DNA from 2 places in the Actinoplanes sp. CA-030573 genome. Region 2 is predicted to be linked to the other one. Evidence: riboswitches for the same ligand, from Rfam matches in the RefSeq annotation. Region 2 holds a riboswitch; the other holds the start of a gene.
The links. A riboswitch is a leader RNA that binds a small molecule or an ion and turns the genes downstream of it on or off. The one in region 2 is predicted to bind cyclic di-AMP.
Positions count from the first base shown of each region.

Region 1: another riboswitch for cyclic di-AMP. It lies ahead of ACQP2F_RS28555 (C40 family peptidase); the one in region 2 lies ahead of ACQP2F_RS02000 (coiled-coil domain-containing protein).

Region 1 is NZ_CP192038.1:6,170,533-6,177,420, forward strand. Features, by position in the region: gene ACQP2F_RS28530 (hypothetical protein) at 1-261, opposite strand, end outside; gene ACQP2F_RS28535 (SAM-dependent methyltransferase) at 411-1,229, shown strand; gene ACQP2F_RS28540 (helix-turn-helix domain-containing protein) at 1,236-2,069, opposite strand; gene ACQP2F_RS28545 (DUF2000 family protein) at 2,120-2,530, shown strand; gene ACQP2F_RS28550 (XdhC family protein) at 2,589-3,698, shown strand; cyclic di-AMP (ydaO/yuaA leader) riboswitch at 3,845-3,992, shown strand; gene ACQP2F_RS28555 (C40 family peptidase) at 3,999-4,649, shown strand; gene ACQP2F_RS28560 (Pr6Pr family membrane protein) at 4,857-5,579, opposite strand; gene ACQP2F_RS28565 (DEAD/DEAH box helicase) at 5,576-6,888, opposite strand, start outside.
Region 2 is NZ_CP192038.1:425,635-432,522, reverse strand. Features, by position in the region: gene ACQP2F_RS02025 (MFS transporter) at 1-1,216, shown strand, start outside; gene ACQP2F_RS02020 (Atu4866 domain-containing protein) at 1,139-1,465, opposite strand; gene ACQP2F_RS02015 (TetR/AcrR family transcriptional regulator) at 1,570-2,169, opposite strand; gene ACQP2F_RS02010 (ABC transporter permease) at 2,349-3,245, shown strand; gene ACQP2F_RS02005 (ABC transporter ATP-binding protein) at 3,238-4,014, shown strand; gene ACQP2F_RS02000 (coiled-coil domain-containing protein) at 4,030-5,034, opposite strand; cyclic di-AMP (ydaO/yuaA leader) riboswitch at 5,038-5,179, opposite strand; cyclic di-AMP (ydaO/yuaA leader) riboswitch at 5,388-5,525, shown strand; gene ACQP2F_RS01995 (coiled-coil domain-containing protein) at 5,535-6,611, shown strand; gene ACQP2F_RS01990 (glycoside hydrolase family 65 protein) at 6,666-6,888, opposite strand, start outside.

The DNA of each region.
Region 1 (6,888 bases), 4.2 Mb from region 2:
AGCCTGAAGCACCGCTTGCGATGCTTCGTCCGCCGGGTCCTCGGCCAGTTCCTCGACCGCCTCGGTGATCTGTGTACCCCGGCCGGAGAGCAACAGCCGGGCCAGGAGCCTCCGTCCCCAAGCGACGGTGGCATCGGCGCCACTGTCGACGGATGCCTCGGTCGCTTTGTGGACCACGGCACCGCCGTAGGCAGCGGCCGCTGCCGACACGAACGGCACCACGGCCGTCGACAACTCGCCAAAATCCATCACAGCCACCATCCCGATACTCTGCGCTATCAGTAGTAGTAACAGAGCCGTGCGAGCGCGATCACTCCTCCGATTGGCTTCGAAGACACCACGACATACGGATGGCCGATGCACGCGGACAAGGGCAACGCGCGCAACGACGTCCACTTTAGAATTTCGCTATGATGGGCAACGGGGACTCGGGAATCGACACGTCGGTGCCACACCCGGCGCGGCGCTACAACTACTGGCTTGGCGGCAAGGACAACTTTGCGGCGGATCGGGCCTCCGGCGATGAGATCGAGCGCAAGTTTCCCGGCATGCGGGCCGGCGTGCTGGCCAACCGCGACGTGCTCGGCCGCATGGTCGGCTATCTGGCGGGCGAGGCCGGCGTGCGGCAGTTCCTCGACGTCGGCACCGGACTGCCCAGCGCCGGCAACACGCACGAGGTCGCGCAGCGGATCGCGCCGGACGCCCGGGTCGTCTACGTCGACAACGACCCGATGGTGATGGCCCACGCGCAGGCTTTGCTCAACAGCGCGCCCGCGGGCCGGACGACCTACATCGAGGCCGATCTGCGGGAGCCGGCCGCCATCCTGGGCGACGAACGGCTGCACGGCACGCTCGACCTTCGCGAACCGGTGGCGCTCATGCTGGTGGCGATCCTCCACTTCGTTCCCGGTGAGGGCGCGGCGCTTCCGCTCGTACGGGAACTGCTCGATGCTCTTCCGTCCGGAAGCTTCCTCGCCGCCACCCATTTCACCACCGACTACATGTCGGCCGAGGAGAAGGAGCGGTACGGGCAGATGCTCGCGGCCGGGCGCACCGACGCCTGGCCGCGGGACACCGAGGAGTTCACCGCGCTGTTCGACGGCCTCGACCTGCTGGAACCGGGCGTCGCGCTGGCCACCGACTGGCGCCCGGCCGACGCCGACGCCGACGCCGAGCGAGCCGACCCCAGCCGGATCAGCATGTTGGCGGCGGTCGGCAGAAAGCCCTGAGCGAAGTCACGTCCGTGGGCCGGCGGGGCGCAGTGCCCGGACCGGCCACTTGACACCGTCCGTGGAGCTGAAGCCGCCCGGGTTCACGCCGAGGATCCGCTTGAAGTGCCGGTCCAGGTGGGCCTGGTCGTAGAAGCCGCTCTCCACCGCCACCGACCGCAGCGGCTCGCCGGCCAGGATCAGCCGCCGCGCCATGTCGACCCGGCGGGAGATCAGATATTGGTGCGGCGACATGCCGAACTCGCGGCCGAACGAGCGCACCAGGTACGCCGGGTCGAAGTGCAGCAGCCGGGACGCCTCGGCCAGCGAGATCCCCGGCACGACCCGGTCCTCGAGCAGGTCACGCAGCCGGTGCGCGGGGGTGCCGTCGAGCCGGTCGGGCACGGTCGGGTGGCCGAGCCGCGCCCGCAGACGCTCGACGATCCCGGCCAGCCGTCCCTCGGCGCCGAGCTCGTCACCCGGCCGTCCGATGATCCGGTGCAGTCCCGCGATGGCCCGCCGCAGGGGCGCGTCGGCGAACGCGGAATTGTCGACCGTCGGGCCGATCAGCTTGTCCGGCAACTGGTCGAGCGCCAGATAAAGGACGCGCTTGCGCAGCCCGCCCGGCCCCGGAGAACCATTGTGCGGAACATGCGGCGGCAAAAGCGTGACCATTTCCCCGTACGCCGAAAGCTCGTGCCGATCGAGGTCGTAGCGCACGCCGCCCTCATCCAGGATCAGCAGCGTCCAGGTGTCGTGCGCGTGCATCGGATAGGCGTGCCCGGTCAGGTGCGCCGTGAGCACCTCGGTCACGCCGTCGAGGCGCGGCCGCCACGACGCGAGCTCGGCGCCGGCCACCATGTCAAAATCGTACAAGAGCCGGACGGGGCCGGAAGCGCACGATCGCTCGCATGCGTTTCGACACCAAAATCGCCGTGCTCCTGCGGGACGACCTGCTCACGTGGCAGCGGCTGAACGTCACCGCCTTCCTGGTCAGCGGCCTCGGCACGGTTGTTCCCGAGGTCGTCGGCGAGCCGTACGAGGACGCCGGCGACGTACGATACCTGCCGATGTTCCGCCAGCCGGTGCTGATTTTCGCGGGCGGAAAGGAACTGCTCACGGCCGCCCATTCGCGGGCGATCGGGCGCGGATTGCCGGTTGCGGTTTTCACCTCGGATCTGTTCACGACCGGCCACGACGCGGACAATCGGGCGGCCGTGCGCGCGGTCCCGACCGAGGCGCTGGATCTGGTCGGAATGGCGGTTTACGGCCCGCGCAACGCCGTCGACAAGGTGATGAAAGGCGCGGTGATGCACCCGTGAGGCCGGGCATGCTCCACACTTGTCGACGACGGCGCCTTTGATACCGGAGGGTGGGGCCGTGCGGGACATCGTGGACGGACTGATCGCGTGGCGAGCCGAGGGCCTCGCGTTCGCGGTCGCCACGGTCGTGCGCACATGGAACTCCGCCCCGCGCCCGCCCGGCTCGGCGATGGCCGTCAGCGAGCACGGCGAGGTGCTCGGCAGCGTCTCCGGCGGCTGCGTCGAGGGCGCGGTGTACGCCGCCGCCGAGGAGGTCATCAACACCCGCAAGGCGCAGCAGCACACGTACGGGGTGAGCGACGGCGACGCCTTCGAGGTCGGGCTCACGTGCGGCGGCACCATCGAGGTGCTCGTCCAGCCGTCTTCGGCGCTCACCGACCTCGACGACGTGCTCGCCGCCATCGCCGCCGGCCGGCCGGTCGCGACCGTGTCGACGGCCGGCAACCAGCTGGTGGTGTGGCCGGGTCGGGTCGCCGGCACGTCGGGCGAGTCCGGCGTCCCCGCCCGGGTCGCCGGCACGCTCGGCGATGCCGGCCTGGACCGCGCCGCCGGGCAGCAGGCGGCCGGCATGCTCTCGGCCGGGGTGACCGGCTCGGTCCGCCTGGGCTCGCACGGCGAGCAGCGCCGGGAGGACGTCGAGGTCTTCGTCCAGACGTTCCTCCCCCCGCCCCGCATGATCATCTTCGGCGCCATCGACTTCGCCGGCGCCGTCGCCCGGATCGGGCGCTTCCTCGGCTACCGCGTCACGGTCTGCGACGCCCGTCCGGTCTTCGCCACCCGCAAACGCATTCCCAGCGCGGACGAGCTGGTAGTCCAGTGGCCACACCGCTATCTGGAGTCCACGACGGTCGACGAGCGGACCGTGCTCTGTGTCCTGACTCACGATCCCAAGTTCGACGTGCCGCTCCTGGAAGTCGCCTTGCGCACCCCCGCGCGCTACATCGGCGTGATGGGCAGCCGCCGCACCCATTCCGACCGCCTGCGCCGCCTGCGCGAGGCCGGTGTCACCGAGGCCCAGCTGTCCCGGTTGTCCGCTCCGATCGGCCTCGACCTCGGCGCGCGCACCCCTGAGGAGACGGCCGTGGCGATCGCCGCGGAGATCGTCGCGACCGCCTGGGGCGGGTCCGGTCTGCCCCTCACCGGCCTCGACGCCCCGATTCACGGGTAGCCATCCGGTAGCGGCTGCGCGTTTCGCTGCCGGATCCGCGCCGAGGGCCCGATCGATTCCCTTGCCGCCACCGCGCTCTCCGGCGCGGCGGCCGCCATCCGCCGCGGGGACGCCGAGTCCCGCCCACCGCGCGGCGGACCATGACCTGTCTCCGATCGGAAACTTCAGTGGGCGGGAGCGGGGAACCCGATTGCGCCGGCTCAACGGCCGGCTTGGGGTGAAGTCGCCGTGCGCGACAGGCCGCCTTCAGGCCCAACCCGACAGCTAACCTCGCAGGCGGTTGAAGGACCAGGATCCCACGTGCCCGTCAAGGTCCGCTTCACCGTGCCCAAGTCCGTCACCGTGTGGGCGTTCGCCGCCCTGGTGTCCGCTTCCGCCGCCCTGCTCGGGGCCGCTCCCGCCGAGGCCGCACCGTCGCTCCGGGCGACTGCCCGAGCCGGGCTGACGACCGCCGCCACGGCTCCCGACCCCGCTGGTTCCGCGGGCTTTGCGACCAGCGCCGCCGTCGTCCTCGACGCCGCTGCCCCCGCCGCCCGCCGCGCCGCTTCCGCATCCGCTGTCCGCGCCGCCTACTCGCGCGCTCAGCTGCTGCGAATCCGCGGCACCCGGGTCACCGCGGTGGCGAGCGCCCAGCGCGGCAAGCCCTACCGCTACGGCGCCGCCGGCCCGCGCGCCTTCGACTGCTCGGGCCTGGCCGGTTACGCCTACCGCGCCGTCCGCGTGCGGCTCCCCCGCACCGCCAACGCCCAGTACCACGCCGCCCACCCGATCAGCCGCACCGCCGCCCGCCCCGGCGACCTGGTCTTCTGGCTGCAGGGCGGCCGCGCCTACCACGTGGCCGTCTACGCCGGCGGCGGCAAGGTCTGGCACGCCCCCAAGGCCGGAGACCGCGTCCGCCTGGCGAAGATCTGGGACCCGGCCCACGTCCGCTTCGGCCGCGTGGCGCTCTGACTAACCGGCCCGGTCACCGACCCCGGTGGCCGGGCCACGCTCATACCGAACGCCACAAGCCCGCCGCGCCGCACACGCCCGGCACCCGCGCACGCCCGGACGCCCGGCCGCACTCCCCATTGCCCGCCGCACCGCACACGCCCGGCACCCGCGCGCACGCCCGGCCGCACCGCCCATTGCCCGCGGCGCCGCACACGGGGCCGCCCCTCACTTCTGCAGGACGGCGTCCTCCGAGCCCGGCGCCGGACGCTCTGCTTCCTCCCTCGCCTCGTCCCTGCCGTACATTTCCGACTTTTCCGGGCGCTGCCGCCACGACGCGAGGCGGTCGAGGGCCACGATCAGGGCGCCCAGCACGCCGAACTCCACGCCCAGCTGCAGGAACTGGAGACCGACCCAGCCGTACCCGTGCCCGGCCGGGTCGAGGAAGAAATACGGGTAGCGCACCGGCGCCACCGGGAAGAGGGCTCCGCGCAGCTCGATCAGGACGCCGTAGCCGAGCGGGTAGGCGATCCAGAGCGGGATGTCCCGCCAGCGCACGACCCGGTGCGGGCCGAACGCCACCCAGTCCACCAGCACGAGCACCGGCACCACGTAGTGCACGAGGAACAGCGACCAGTTCGCCAGCGCGGTGGACTGGTCGGCTGCGGCCAGGCCGGGCAGCGGGTTGGCGCCGTGGCTGAGCAGGAAGTGCGAGATCAGGCCGGTGATCAGGATCCACAGCGTGACGGCACCGCGCCAGCGTGGGGCGGGCGGGTCGACGGTGGACCGCTTGACCATCCAATACAGAGCGCCGACGAAGTACGCCAGGACGATCAGGTTGCTCTGCGCCGTGTAGTAGACGAGCCGCTGCTCGTTGAGCAGCAGCCCGGCCACCCCGCAGACGACGATGAGCGCGCGCAGCCCGAACTGCGGCGTGCCGTAGATCCTCATAGTTCCGCCTGATAGGCCAGCACGCCCCGGTTGACCGCCTTGATCGCCTTGCGGGCCGCGGACCGGACGCCCTCGGACGCCGCCGGCGCGTCCTTGACCTGGCCGAGCAGGTCGAGCACCTGACGCGCCCACCGTACGAAGTCACCCGCCGGCATGTCGGCGTCGTAGTTGTGCCCGCTCGCCAGCACCTGGGCCAGCGGCTCGCCGCGCGCCCAGCGGTACATCGGCCAGACGAACCCGGGGTCGGGCTCGCGGGTGAGCTGGAGGCCGTGGTCGGCCTCGTCGGCGGCGATCTCGGCCCACAGCTTGGTGCCGGCGTCGACGGCCGCCGTGATCGGACCCTTCGGCACCGAGGCGCGGTCGTCGCCCTCGCGGCGCGACTCGTAGAGCACCATGGACACCGCCGCGGCCAGCTCGTCGGGCTCGAGCCCCTCCCACACGCCCTGGCGCAGGCACTCGGCGACCAGCAGGTCGGCCTCGGACCAGATGCGGCCCAGCATGCGGCCGGCCTCGGTGACGTCACCGGCGGGCGAGAGGTAGCCGCGGTCGCGCAGCACCGCGCACACCTGGTCGAACGTGCGGGCCAGCGAACCCGTACGGCCGGCCACCTTGTCGCGCAGGGCGTCGGTGTCGCGCTGCAGGCGGTGGCGCCGCTCGGCCCAGCGGGCATGCTCCTCGCGCTCCGGGCACGCATGGCAGGGGTGCTGGCGCATCTGCACCTTGAGCAGGGCGATCTCGGCGTCCTCCCCGGTGTTGCCGCCGCCGCGCCGGCCGCGGCGGCCGCTGCCATGACGATCGAGGCCGGTGGCGGAGACCTGGGCGGCGAGGTCACGGCGGGCGGCGGGCGAGCGGTGGTTGAAGTGCTTCGGTACGCGGATGCGCTCCAGCACCTCGGCGGCGCCCGGGAAATCGGCGGGGCTGACCCGGCCCGCCCAGCGATCCTGGGTCAGCACCAGCGGCCGCGGCTCGCCGAACCCGCCGGTCGGCGCCTCCAGCACCACGGCCAGCCCGGCCCGCCGGCCCTGCGGCACCCGGATCACGTCGCCGACCCGCAGCCGCTCCAGCGAGGACACCGCCGCCGCCCGGCGCTGGCTGGCACCCTGCCGGGCCAGGGCCTTCTCCCGATCGGCGATGGCGACCCGGATCGCGAAGTACTCGTCGAAGTCGCCGTGATGGCAGGCGGCGTCCTCACCGTACGTCTGCATGGTGTCGATGTTTCTTTGCACCTGACGCGCCAGCCCGACCACCGACCGGTCGGCCTGGAACTGCGCGAACGAGGACTCCAGCAGGTCGTGCGCCCGGTCGGCGC
Region 2 (6,888 bases):
CTTCGGGCTGGGCCTGACCGAGTTCGTAGCGATGGGCCTGCTGCCCGACATGGCCCATGACCTGCTGCCGGCGGAGTACGCCCGATCGAGCGCCGACGCGGTGGCCAAGGCCGGCTGGATGATCACTGGGTACGCCCTCGGCGTGGTGGCCGGCGCGCCCACGATCGCGGCCCTCACCGCCCGGGTCCCGCGCCGCCGGCTGGTGGTCGGGCTGCTCGGGCTGTTCGTGGCCGGCACGGTCGCCTCGGCGGTGGCGCCCACCTTCGGGCTGGTGCTGGCCGCCCGGTTCGTCGCCGCGCTCGCCCATGGCGCCTACTTCGGCGCGGCCGGGCTGCTGGCGGCGGCCATGCTGGGGCCCGGCAGCCAGGGGCGCGGCTTCTCGATCGTGCTCGGCGGCCTGACCGCGGCCAATGTCTTCGGCGTCCCGCTGATCACCGGCCTCGGGCAGGCGGCCGGGTGGCGGGTGGCCTACCTGGCCGTGGCCGGCGTCTTCGCGCTCACGCTGCTCGCCGTGCTGGCCGTGGTGCCCGAGGTGGCGGCCGCGCCGGGCGGCTCACCCCGGGACGAGCTGGCCGCCTTCCGGCTGCCGCAGGTGTGGCTCGCCGCGCTGGTGGTGGCGATCGGCTTCGGCGGCTTCTTCGCCGTGAACAGCTACATCGCGCCGGTCACCACCCACGTCACCGGGCTGCCGGCGTCGGCCGTGCCCTGGGTGCTGGCGGTGATGGGCGTCGGCATGACGGTCGGCAACGCGGTCGGCGGCGTCGTGGCCGACCGCGACCTCCGGCGCAGCGTGCTGCTCGGCTTCGTCGGCATCATCGCCTCGATCGCGCTCTTCGGCCTGACCGCCCGGCACCCGGCCGGGCTGGTGGCCGGCGCGTTCCTGGTCGGCGCGGCCAGCCTCTTCATCGGGCCGGCGCTGCAGGCCCGGCTCATCTCGGTGGCGCCCGGCGCCCAGCTGATGGGCGCGGCGATCAACCAGTCCGCCAGCAACGTGGCGAACAGCATGGGCGCGGCCCTGGGCGGCGTGGTGATCGCGGCCGGATGGGGTTACCTGTCGTCGGCCTGGATCGGGGTGGCGCTGGCCGTCACCGGCCTGGTGCTGGCCCTGGTGAGCTTCCGGACGGACAGGCGGAGCAGCCTAGAGAGCGGGCCCGAGGCGGTAACCGGCCATCTCGAGCTCGCCCTCGCCCAGGGCGACCGCCGTGTACAGCCCTGACTCGTCGCTCAACGTCATCGTCGCGCCGTCGATGGTGTACGTGCCGTGCGCATGACGCTTCCGGCCGGCGACCTGCCCGTCGTACGTGCCGTCGTCGAAGATGTCGAGCCGCACCGCGCCGTCCTCGCTCAGCCACGCACCCACCGGCGCCGCGGTCCGCACCCGCGGGGCCGCGAGCCGCGTGGACTCGGCGGGCCGGCCGCCCATGATGCGCTTGAACAGGGCGACGTCGACGTGCGGGGTGCGCATGGCGGCTCCTCAAAGGCGAGGCGAACGGCGAGGTAGGGGAATGGCTCCTAGTTTCGGCAGCGAGGGGCTGACCCGGAGTGCAACCGGGTTGCGGTTGGGGTGCGTCAGCTCGACGCGCGCAACGCGGCCATGACCGCGGCGATCATCTTCTCCAGGTAGTCGTCGCCGAGGGGCGTACGTGCGACCGCGAGCCGCCAGTAGAGCGGCCCGAGGATCAGGTCGATCGCCACCTCGGGGTCGGTGCCCGGCGGCAGCTCCCCGCGGGCCACGGCCTGGCCGATCAGCTTGTCGCCGACCGCCTGCTGGTGGGTGCGCAGCGCCTTCTGGAGGGTCTCGGCGATCTGCGGGTTCCGCGAGGCCTCGGCCATCAGGTCCGGGATGATCTGCGAGGCGATCCGGTGCTGGAGCGCGCGGCTTACGATCATCATGAGCAGCTGGAGATCGCTTTCGAAGCTGCCGGTGTCCGGAAGGGGTACGCTTCGCCCCGCGACGTCGGAGACAATCTCGAGGACCATCTCGAGCTTGTTGCTCCAGCGCCGGTAGACGGCGGTCTTGCCGACGCCGGCTCGGCGGGCCACGGCTTCGATGGAGAGGCGGCCATATCCGACCTCGGCCAGCTCCTGCATGACCGCGTTACGGATAGCCACAGTGATGTCGCCCCGGAGCACGGCGGCCCCGGCTGGTGCTCGCTTCGCTGTCGCCACGTAGTCACTATACGCCAGGACGTAACGGTTGCGTTCCGCCGTTCGGTCGGTTAGATTTCACGTCGATACGAACCCGTTCCATCGGTGACGTGTTGGCATGCTTGCTAGTTGTGTTCTCGCGGAAAGCACCAGGACCCGATTCCCCCGACGTCGGGCCGACGAGATCGGAGCACCACCCCATGGCTCAGACGACCGTCGTCGAGTCCTACTCCGGGCCCTCCGTGAGGGAGCTGGCCCGGAAGCATGGACTGGGCGCCGCCGGACGGCTGCCCACCCTGCCGGAGTACACCCGCCAGCTCTGGGCCTACCGGCACTTCATCTGGGAGTTCGCGAGCGCCAAGGTCTCGGCGTCACTGGGCAACACCCGCCTGGGCATGATCTGGCAGGTCCTGACCCCGCTGTTCAACGCGGGCGTCTACTACGTGATCTTCGGCGTGCTGCTCAACACCAAGCACGGCGTGGGCAACTTCATCCCGTACCTGTGCACCGGGGTTTTCATCTTCGGATACACCCAGACCGTGGTGCAGGCCGGCGTCCAGGCGGTGAGCGGCAACCTCGGCCTGATCCGGGCGCTGCACTTCCCCCGGGCCAGCCTGCCGCTGTCGATCACCCTGGTCGAGGCGCGGAACATGATCGCGTCGACGGCCGTGCTGATCGCGATCGTGCTGTTCACCGGCGAGCCGATCACGGTCGAATGGCTGCTCATCCTGCCCGCCCTGGTGCTGCAGACGATCTTCAACGCCGGCTTCGCGATGCTGGTCGGGCGGCTCGGGTCCACGCTGCACGACCTGCGGCAGCTCATCCCGTTCATCATGCGGGTCTGGATGTACGGGTCGGCCGTGCTCTACCCGGTGACGCAGTTCACGGCCCACCTGCACGGCTGGAAGCTGGCCCTGGTCGAGGCCAATCCGCTGCTGGTCTACATCGAGCTCATGCGGCACGCGCTGATGGAGAACGTGATCCTGGCCGGGTCGCCGCGGCGACTCTGGACCGAGGCCGTCATCTGGGCCGTGGTCATGGGCCTCGGCGGCTACGCCTACTTCTGGCGGGGAGAGAAAGGGTACGGCCGTGGCTGACGAAGAGCGGGTCCCCACCGTCATCGCCGACAACGCGCACATCATCTACCGGATCCACGGCTCGGTCTCGGCCGCGCAGAACTCGCCGCTGAGCAGCTTCAAGCGCCTCGTCACCCGGACCAAGAGCGCGGCCGTCCGCGAGGTGCACGCGGTCAAGGGCGTCAGCTTCGTGGCGTACAAGGGCGAGGCCATCGGCCTGATCGGGACGAACGGCTCGGGCAAGTCGACGCTGCTGCGGGCGATCGCCGGCCTGCTCCCGGTCGAGGCGGGCGGCGCGATCTACGCGGCCGGCCAGCCCTCGCTGCTGGGCGTGAACGCGGCGCTGATGAACGACCTGTCCGGCGAGCGCAACGTGACCCTCGGCTGCCTGGCCATGGGCATGTCCCCGGCCCAGGTCAAGAGCCAGGTGCAGGACATCATCGAGTTCTCCGGGATCAACGAGCGGGGTGACTTCAGCTCGCTGCCGATGCGCACCTACTCGTCCGGCATGTCGGCCCGGCTGCGCTTCGCGATCGCCGCGGCCAAGAAGCACGACGTGCTGCTGATCGACGAGGCGCTGGCCACCGGCGACGCGAAGTTCCGCAAGCGCAGTGAGCAGCGGGTCCGCGACCTGCGGGCGGAGGCCGGCACGGTCTTCCTGGTCAGCCACAGCGAGCAGTCGATCCGGGACACCTGCGAGCGCAGCATCTGGCTGGAGAGCGGCGTGATCAAGGCGGACGGCCCGACCGACGACGTGATGAAGGAGTACGAGGCCTTCGTGAAGAAGTGAAGGCCCCGTACCGCCCTAGATGACCGACAAATGCACGTGGTTCGTGTGATCGCTCGAGGGATCGCCGTTGCCACGGGTGTACGCCTTCCAGCCGCTCGACGGCAGCCAGATGCGTTTGAACCAGATGACGTACAGGACGCCCAGCCGGCTCGAGTTGTTGATGAAGTAGTTCGCGAGGTTCGTCCCGTACGTCTTGCTGGCGCCCGTCGCCACCCCGCCGAAACCGCCCTTGTCGGCCGCGAAGTCGCAGGCCCGGCCCTTGGGATGCTCGCCGCTGTTCTGTTCGCGCCAGCAGTGCACGTAGTGCGTGAACCCGTCGGCCTGGGCCTGCCGCATGGCGAACAGCATGCGCTGGGTGATGCGGCCGCCACTGGTCGGGTCGTCCACCATGCCGCTGCCGCCCTGGAACTTGGCCGCCGACTTGCTGCTGCCGCCGTCGCTGGGCTGCGGGTCGTCCTGGCCGGCGTTGGCCGCCTTCAGCGCGGTCTCGGCCTGGACCTTGCGCTTGGCCATCACGTTCACCTGCTTCTGCTGGTCACGGATGGTGGCGTCGATCGCCAGCTTGGCCGCGGCCTGCTGGTCACGGACGGCCCGCAGGTCGGTGACCGCGGCCTGCTGCTTGACCCCGACCGTCTCCAGCATCTCGGCCCGGTCCAGGAAGCCGGCACCCGAGCCGGCGTTGAGCAGCGCGCTCATCGGGCCGAGCCGGCCGGACATGTAGGCCTCGGCGACGATCTCGTCGACCGCCGCCTGGCGGGGGGCGAGCTCGGCGTCCAGCTGCTTGAGCCGGGCGGTGAGCTGGGCCTGGCGGGTCTTGGAGGCCGCGAGCGCGTCCCGGGCCTGGACGTAGCCCCGGGAGGCCGCCTCGAGCTGCTGGATCAGCGACTTGGAGCCGCCTTCGCCGTCGTCCCCGGTGTCGCCCGGCGCCGCGTGGGCCGGGGCCGCGAACGCCAGACCGGCGGCAGCGACCAGGAGGGCGAGGGTCGCCGCTAATCGGCGGCGGACAGATTGGTGCCGCACACTGTTTCCTTCCGTCGGCCGCCGACCGAGTTAGCTGACGGGTTCGGGACGGAAGTTCCCTACCGGAAGTGACTCCGGATTCACCCCATTGAGAGGAACGGTTGGTTCCCCGGCTCGCCTCGCGGCGATTAGGCGGCGATCCCCGGGTGGGGATCGGGACCGACGATACCCATGCCATCGATTGATCGACAGATCTCGTACCCTGTGCGATTGGCCGATAACGGCTTGTCACCTCATTACGGAAAGTGCTTATCCGCTCACCACATTCACGTTTATCGGACCCTGATGCGTTCCCAAGTCTCGGGTAAACTCTCCGACGGCTCTGCCGCCGAAGGCGCCGCCCCCGAGGCGCCGGCAGACCACCGCCCAATCGCCGCGAGGCGAGCCGGGGAACCAAATGTTCCTCACCTGGGGTGAATCCGCGCGAGCGGTAGGGATCGCTTCCGTCCCGAACCCGTCAGCTAACCCGGTCGGCGGTTAACCGGAAGGAACCTGGCTGGATGACCGTACGAACCCGCCGGTGGCTGACACTCGCCCTGGCGCCGCTCGTGGCTGTCTCGTTCCTGGCGGCGCCGACCGCCCCCGCGAGCGCCGACCCCGACACCTCGTCCTCGTCGAGCTCCGGCGAAGGGTCGAGCTCAGGCGGAGGAACGTCCGCGATCCCTGACGAGGGCGACGACGACGTCGAGGCGAACGCGACGCTGAACGACGTGCTCGAGTCGTCGAACCGCAAGTATGTGCAGGCCAAGGCGGCGGTGACGAAGTCCACCGCGACGCAGAAGAGCCTGGCCGTCGAGATCAACCTGGCCGAGGCCAAGCGCAACGCGCTGATCCCCGAGGTCAACGCGATCGCCGCCCAGCAGTACCAGACCGGCCACCTCGGCGCCGCCAGCTTCCTGCTCGGCAGCCAGGGGTCGAGCGACTTCCTCAAGAAGGCGGTCTCGCTGGAGGAGATCAACACGCTGCACGACCGGAAGCTGCGCGAGCTCAACGCCGCGATCGACCTGGTCAACAGCAAGAAGGCCGCGCTCGACGCCGAGGTGAAGGCGCAGCAGACCAACCTGCTGGCGATGCAGAAGCAGAAGGCCTCGGCCGAGAAGGCGCTCGAGTTGGTCGGCGGCAAGAGCCTCACCGGCGGCTTCGTCGACGCGGTCTCCAAGCAGGCGGCGCCCGCGCCACGCAATGCCGAGGGCGGTTTCTCGCCGGAGAAATGCACCGTGAACGATCCGACCACGAGTGGCTGCATCACCGCGCGTACGTTGCACATGTACCAAGAGGTGAAGAAGGCCGGCTTCAATCGTTTCGTCGGCTGTCACCGCAACGGCGGACCGTTCGAGCATCCGAAGGGCCGGGCCTGCGACTGGTCCCTGCAGAAGAGCGGATTCTCGAACGCGCACAACGCCGACATGAAGAACTACGGCAACAACCTGATGGCGTTCCTGGTCCGCAACGCCGACCGGTTGGGCATCTACTACGTCATCTGGTATCAGCAGATCTGGTTCCCGGCGACCGGTAACTGGCACACCTATCACGGCGTCAGCGCCCACAAGGACCACGTGCACGTTTCGATGCTGTAGAGCAGACATGGCAACGGCCCCCGCGATATCCGCGGGGGCCGTTGTCGTTGACGGTCAGTCCTGCGGAGCCCGGCGCACCGGGGCCCGGCCCGCGGGCTGGGTCGGCGGCGGGCCGACCGGTCCGGCCGGCGGGATCGGCACGCTCACCGGCTTGACCTGGGTGACCTCGATCTCCTTGCCGTGGTGCAGCAGCACGAGCCGGGCCGAGCCGCCGCCGTTGCGCAGCGAGTAGGTCACCTCGTCGGCCGTGACATTCACCCGCAGCCGGAGCCCGCGC